3 regions of the Nonomuraea sp. N2-4H genome follow, and region 2 is predicted to be linked to each of the others. Evidence: riboswitches for the same ligand, from Rfam matches in the RefSeq annotation. Region 2 holds a riboswitch; each other region holds the start of a gene.
What was found. A riboswitch is a leader RNA that binds a small molecule or an ion and turns the genes downstream of it on or off. The one in region 2 is predicted to bind cyclic di-AMP.
Positions count from the first base shown of each region.

Region 1 (2,254 bases), 1.6 Mb from region 2:
GGCGAAAGCCGAGCCGGGCGAAGAAGTCGACCTCAAAAGTCAGACAGAATACACGCCTCAGACCCAGATCCTTCGCCTGCTGTATGAGCGCCGAGACGATCCGACGGCCGACGCCCATGCCCCGGCACTCCGGATCCACGGCCACCGTCCGGACCTCGGCGAGGTCCTCCCAGAGCACGTGGAGCGCGCCGCAGCCGACGACCTGCCCGCCCCGTTCGGCCACCCAGAACTCCTGTACGTCCTCGTACAGGGTGACGGTGGCCTTCTTCAGGAGCCGCGGGCCCGCTCCCGCGTAGGTGTCCACAAGCCTCCTGATGGCCCGCACATCGGGTGTGCGGGCACGCCGGACCACCACCGCGGTCTCGGCTGCTGTCAGTTCGGCCACCTGCTCCATGGCCCTCCAGGGTACAGATGTCATTACGGCTCGGCCGTAACTCCCACGTCTCGCCCCATGCTGTAACAACTCGTGCTCATCCGAGCACGCGCTCCGAGCAGGCGTGCAGCCCATCCGAAGTTGCGCCAAATCCGGCATAAAACCGGTTCTGTACGGCCAGGCACGAGATCACCTTGTGACCCTTCGGTTGTGAAACCTCAACAGAGTCGGCAGTTCTGGTTGAGCACGAACCCGGAGTGCATTAGTGTCCAGCGACGATGTTCCCCGCGTGTCGCGCGCGGGCGACACGCCTAATCCTCCGCAGGGAGGAGCCGGGGAACCGCCGGTGGCGCCCCCAACGCCACCCGGGGTGAATCCGCACCACCGGTAGGGCTGCTCCGGCCCGAACCCGTCAGCTAACCCGGCAGGCGCCGATGGAAGGAGCTGGTTGGTGAAGCGTACGCGCGAGCGTGAGAGGACGACGGCGGGCAAGCACGCCCGCCCTCCGAAACGCGCCGCACGGCGGTCCCGCCTGCTCGGTGTAATAAGTGTCACACTCGCGGCGTTCATGGCCGCGACCCCCGTCGGCTCGGCATCCGCCGACCCCAAGCCCTCGCTTCAAGACCTGGCCAAGCAGGTCGAGAAGATGCACACCGAGATCGAGCAGCTGACCGAGCAGTACAACGGCCAGCGGGAGAAGCTCAAGAGCGCCAAGAGGGCCGCTGAGGCCGCGAAGAAGACCCTGGCCGCCAGTGAGGCCGATCTCGCCGCCAAGCGCGCCAAAGCGGCCGCCTTGGCCGAGAACGCCTACATCACCGGCGGGCTCAGCCGCATCCTGGCCTTCGCCACCTCCGACGACCCCGACACGTTCCTCGACCGCGCCGCCACCACGTACGTGCTGGAGCAGCAGCAGGGCGAGGCCGTCAACCAGGTCACCAGGGCCCGGCAGGCCGCGGAGCGCGCCAGGGCGAGCGCCAAGACCCGCATCGACGAGGTCCAGAAGCTGATCTCCGACCTCGGCGCCAAGCGCGACAAGATCACCAAGCTGGTCGCCAAGGTCGAGAGCAACCTCTTCCGCCGGGCGCTCGGCGAGGCGGGCCTGCCCGGCACCCGTGCCCAGCGCGTCGACCTGCCCATCCCGGGCAGCGGCAAGGCCGCCCAGGCCGCGAGGTGGGCGCTGACGCAGCAGCTCAAGCCGTACGTCTGGGGCGCCGACGGCCCCAACTCCTATGACTGCAGCGGCCTGGTCATGGCGGCCTACCAGCAGGTCGGCATCTCGCTGCCGCACTACACCGGCAGCCAGTGGACGGCCGGACGGCACATCGACCGCTCTGAGCTGCGGGCCGGCGACCTCGTGTTCTTCTACAGCGACCTGCACCACGTGGGCATCTACCTCGGCGGCGGCATGATGATCCACGCCCCGCGCACCGGCGACGTCGTCCGTATCGCCTCCATCGCGAACAGGCCCTACGCCGGCGCGGTCCGCATCGCCGACTGATCCGCCGCCAATGAGCGCCCGTCGCCCGGCCCTGACCGCCGGGCTTGATCGGCGCGGCTAGATCAGCTGGCGGCGGGCCGCCCAGGCCACGGCCTCGATCGCCGTGGCGACGCCGATGCGGTCGCAGATGACCCGCAGCCGCCGTCGTACGGTGCGGCCGCTGATGTCCAGCCGCCTGCCGACCCTGTCGACCGTGACCCCTTTGGCCAGCTCCGCCAGCAACGCGAGATCGGCGTGGCTGAGTTGAACATCCTCAGTGAGCACTTCCATCGGGAGCCCTCCCCCAACAGCGCAGAACGTGGGCCTCTCGACCGGACCCAGGTTGCTCCTCGCAGACCGTAAACGCATCTCGGAAAGGTCGTCAAGCAATGACGTCTTCCATA
Region 1 is NZ_CP147987.1:8,045,385-8,047,638, reverse strand. It holds gene WBK31_RS37285 (amino-acid N-acetyltransferase) at 1-394, opposite strand, end outside; cyclic di-AMP (ydaO/yuaA leader) riboswitch at 672-819, shown strand; gene WBK31_RS37280 (C40 family peptidase) at 942-1,871, shown strand; gene WBK31_RS37275 (LuxR C-terminal-related transcriptional regulator) at 1,929-2,141, opposite strand.
Region 1: another riboswitch for cyclic di-AMP. It lies ahead of WBK31_RS37280 (C40 family peptidase); the one in region 2 lies ahead of WBK31_RS03380 (hypothetical protein).

Region 2 (2,254 bases):
GGCCACCAGGACATGGCCAACGGAGGAAGCGATCGGCTGGTCGACGCGCTGGTCGCGTGGGGCACCCCGGACGCCATCGCCGCGCGCGTTCAAGCGCAACTCGACGCCGGCGCCGACCACGTGCTTGTCCATCCCCTCGCAGATGACATGTCCACGGCCATCGAGCAACTCGAACACCTTGCGTCTGCATTGCCTCCTGGATGGGGGTGAGGCTGTCAGTTCAGGCGACCCAGGGCCCCATCGCGGACCCGGCACTCCGAACGCTCAACCGCATAGGGGCCGCCGGCGCAAACGCCGTCTCGATTCGTGGATGTACATCGCCAGATGCGATATCCCCTAGTCATCCCCTGGTCATCCCCTGGTCATCCCCTGGTTTCAGTTCATCGAGATGTGCACGTGGTCGTAGTGGTTCTCGGTGATGCTGCCGCGGTCGGCCATGGCGCGCCAGCCGGTGCCGGAGTTGATGCGCTGCTTCCAGATCACATACTTCACGCCGAGCTTGTCCTTGTTCTGCAGCGCCCACTCGGCGATGCGGTCGCCGAGCGCGTTGTTGGCGGGCGTCGGCATGGTGCCGCCGGTGCTCATCATGAAGTCGCAGGCGCGGCCGAGCGGGTGCTCACCGCTGGAGCCCGCGCGGAAGCAGCCCACCGTGTACGGCAGCGAGAAGTTCTTTTCGATCTGGGCCTTCATCAGCCGCGTACGCGGGGTGATGTTGTCGGGGCCGCCGGGCAGCTCGGGCGCCCAGGTGCCGTTGGACCTGCGGCCCGTGGCGACCGGCACCAGGTCGCGCAGCTTCTTCTCGATGTCGCTGATGACGCCTTCGGCCTCGCGGCGCTGCTTCGCCACCTCGGCCGCGTCCTTCTTGATCTTGGCGGTCAGCGCGGCGGCCTCATCGCTGGCCTTCTTGCGCTCGTCGCGGGCCTTGGCGACGCTCGCCACCATGGCCTGCTGCTCGGCGGTGAGCTGTTCGAGCAGGGCCGCGGTGCCGGCGTCGCCCGGCATCATGAAGCCGGGCAGCGACGGGTCGATGTTCTGGTAGCGCAGGCGGGCGATCTCGGCGACCCGCTGCTCGGCGGCGGCCAGGGTCTGCTCGGCGGCGGCCAGCCTGGCCTGCGCGGCTCTGGCGGCCTCCTGTGCCTTGGCCAGCTCGACGCGCTTGAGGTTGTACTTCTCGATGAGCTTGTCGACCTTGCTGTTCAGCTGCTTGAGCTGAGCGCGGAGCTCGGACTCTTTCGGTTTCGGGGCGGCCGTCGCCGCGTGCGCCGGGAGGACGGCGATGGCGGCGGCGGCGATGAGACCGATGGCAAGTTTCGCGGGGGACGAAGCCGCCACGTATGAGTTCCTCTCCCTCTGCCGGCCGGGTTAGCTGACGGGTTCGGGCATGGGAGTCGCTCCCTACCGCCGTAGCGGATTCACCCCAAGGTGCGGTTGGGTCCCCGGCTCCCGGGCGACGCGCCCAGGATTAGGCGGGCATCAGCCGCGTTACGGCCGATGCATATGGGGATATTAGTGGTAGATCATGAGTCATGCGACCTTAAGTAGAAATCTATTAGTGATCGATCTGTGATCGGATCATGCGCGCCGCTTCCTCGGGCCGCACGTCGTTCACGAACGCCCCCATCGCCGACTCCGAGCCTGCCAGGTACTTGAGCTTGTTGGGCGCCCGCCGGATGGAGAACAGCTCCAGGTGCAGGTATGCCAGATCGCGCCCCGTACGCACCGGCGCCTGATGCCAGGCCGAGATGTACGGCATGACGACCCCGAACAGCCCGTCGAACGCCCGCAGCACCGAGGTGTAGAGCGGCGCGAACGCGGCGCGCTCGGCGTCCGTCAGCGCCGCCAGGTCCGGCACCTGCCGGTGCGGATAGATGTGCACCTCGAACGGCCAGCGCGCGGCGGCCGGCACGAAGGCCGTCCACAGCTCGTTTGCGGCGACCACCCGCGTGCCCTCGGCCCGCTCGGCGGCCAGCACGTCGGCGAACAGGTTCCCCGGCCCCTTGTAGCGCTCGGCGGCTCCGAGCTGCAGCTTCGTCCTGGGTGTGACATACGGGTACGCGTAGATCTGGCCGTGCGGGTGCGCGATGGTGATGCCGATCTCCGCGCCCCGGTTCTCGAAGCAGAAGACCTGCTCGACGCCCTCGATGCCGGACAGCTCCGCCGTACGGTCGGCCCACGCCTCCATGACCAGCACCACCTGCTCGTCGGAGAGCGCGGAGAAGGAGGAGTCGTGGTCGGAGGTGAAGCACACGACCTC
Region 2 is NZ_CP147987.1:735,163-737,416, forward strand. It holds gene WBK31_RS03375 (TIGR03620 family F420-dependent LLM class oxidoreductase) at 1-210, shown strand, start outside; gene WBK31_RS03380 (hypothetical protein) at 376-1,332, opposite strand; cyclic di-AMP (ydaO/yuaA leader) riboswitch at 1,338-1,479, opposite strand; partial or broken gene galT (galactose-1-phosphate uridylyltransferase) at 1,550-2,254, opposite strand, start outside.

Region 3 (2,254 bases), 3.7 Mb from region 2:
GTGCATCCGCTGCTTCCGCTGCTGCTCGGAGCGGCCGTGCTGCCCTCGCTGCTGGTACGCGGCTACGCCGCCGCACGCATCGACGCCGCCACTGAGCAGACCGCCGAGACCGCCCGCCTGGAGCTGAGCCTGTCGGAGACGGCCACGTCCGCGGTCGCCGACCGCCGCGCTGGACGCCCCGTCCGGGAGCGCGGTCTTCGCCCGGTACGCCGAGGCGGCGAAGTGCCATCCAGGAGCCGTCACGCTGCTGATCACCCACCGCTTCCCGACGGTGCGGATGGCGGACCTCATCGTCGTACTCGACGGCGGCCGGATCGTGCAGTGCGGCACGCATGACGACCTCGTCGCGGTCCCGGGGCTCTACGCCGAGCTTGACGCCGTCCAGCGCCGGGCGTTCGAGAGCCCTGCATGACGAAACGCGCACCCCGGTGATGGGGCACGCGTTCTGCCGTCACGAAGAAGGTGGGAGCACCCGCCGGTGGGAGTGCGTCAGGAGGCGTACTCGGGGTAGCCGTAGCCGACGACCTGCGACTTGGGCCGGACCCGCTCCTCGACCTTGCCGTTGCCGGTGTTGCCCTCGATGGTGGTGATGGTGCCGTCGCGGTTGTCCTTGACGACGAAGCCGACGTGCTGGATGTCCTTCAGCGCCTTGCCGCCCTTCCAGGAGAAGAACACCACGGCGCCGGGCTTGGCCTCGTGGCCGAAGCGCTTGTTGGCGGCGAACCACTTGGCGTGGGCGACGGTCCAGGCGTCCCAGCCGACCTGCGGGCGGGCGCCGGTCTTCTCGCCGACCCAGGAGACGAACATCGAGCACCAGGCGGCGTTCAGGTAAGCGGTACGGCTGCCGCCGTCGCGGGCGACGGTCTCGGCCGCGCGCTGGGAGTTGGCGTACCACTGCTGGTACGGGGTGCCGCCGCCCTTGGCGTTCTCGGAGGTGCCGATCTGCGACCTGGCGACCGCGAGCACCTGGTCGGCGGTGACGTTGATCTTCGTCTCGTCCCGCTCGCCCGCCTTGTGGGCGGAGCGGGCGGTGTCCGGGTGCTTCGCGGCGGTGGCCGCGGCGACGGCGATCGAGGTGTCGGCGTGGGCCGCGGTGGGGACGCCGAGGGCCGAGGCCAGGACGCCGGCGCCGAGCACGGCGCGGGCAATGGTGTTCTTCGAGACAGCGGTAAGACGGTGCTTGGCCATCGAGGGGATTACTCCTTGCTTCCATGCCGCTTACCGGGTTAGCTGACGGGTTCGGGCGTGGAAGCTGCCCTACGGCACCGAAGTGCCGATTCACCCCAAAGGACGTGGGTCCCCGGTTCCGCACGTGGCGGATTCAGCGGTCACAGGACAAACCTGTGATCTTTCGTGCGATGGTCTGACATAGCCGGACAAACCGGACGTATGCCTTAAGATGCCCCATAAGGTAATACACGAGGCAAGAGGATTACAAATCCATAAAAGTAAAGTCAGCCGAGCTGACTGCGAGCCTCGGCCAGAAGCCCCATCATGGCAAGGGATTCGTCAAGAGGCATGATCGAGGATTCGGTCCTGCCTTCGGCCGTGGCGGCGCGGACTTCGCGGAGCTCTCCGGCGTAACCGTTGTCCGCCGGATTGAGCACGTGCTCCTCCGGCTCCATCGACGGCCCGGAGAGCACGATCCGCTGCGGTGCCCAGAACGGCGCCTGGATGTCCGCGCGCATCTGAGTACCCACAACGCTGGCCTGGTTCGGGTAATTCCCGAGCAATGAGGTCGCCACGAGAGCGTGCTTGCCGCCGGGGTAGAGCAAGACGCCGGCCGCCTCCGCGTCAACGCCGTTCGGGGCGAGCTTACCGGTGACGTGCAGGCCGGTGGGCATGCCGAGCAGGAGCTGGGCCAGCCCGAACGGGTAGATCCCCAGATCGAGCAGGGCTCCGCCGCCCAGCTCCGGCGCCCACAGCCGGTGTGCGGGGTCGTACGGGTGGGCGAAGCCGAAGCTGGCCTGCACCGACCGGATCTCGCCGAAGCGCGGGTCGTCCTTGATCAGCTGGATGAGCGGGTTGAAGCGCATCCACATCGCTTCCATCAGGAAGACCCCCGCCTCGCGGGCCAGGCGCACCATCTTCTCGGCGTCGTCCACGGTCGCGGCCAGCGGTTTCTCGCACAGCACCGCCTTGCCCGCCGCGATGGCGGCCTCGGCCACCCGCAGGTGCTGGGCGTGCGGGGTGGCGACGTAGACGGCGTCCACCGCCGGGTCCGCGCACAGCTGTTCGTAGGAGCCGTACGCCG
Region 3 is NZ_CP147987.1:4,453,391-4,455,644, reverse strand. It holds gene WBK31_RS20570 (hypothetical protein) at 1-336, shown strand, start outside; gene WBK31_RS20565 (CHAP domain-containing protein) at 490-1,188, opposite strand; cyclic di-AMP (ydaO/yuaA leader) riboswitch at 1,201-1,337, opposite strand; gene WBK31_RS20560 (Gfo/Idh/MocA family protein) at 1,455-2,254, opposite strand, start outside.
Region 3: another riboswitch for cyclic di-AMP. It lies ahead of WBK31_RS20565 (CHAP domain-containing protein); the one in region 2 lies ahead of WBK31_RS03380 (hypothetical protein).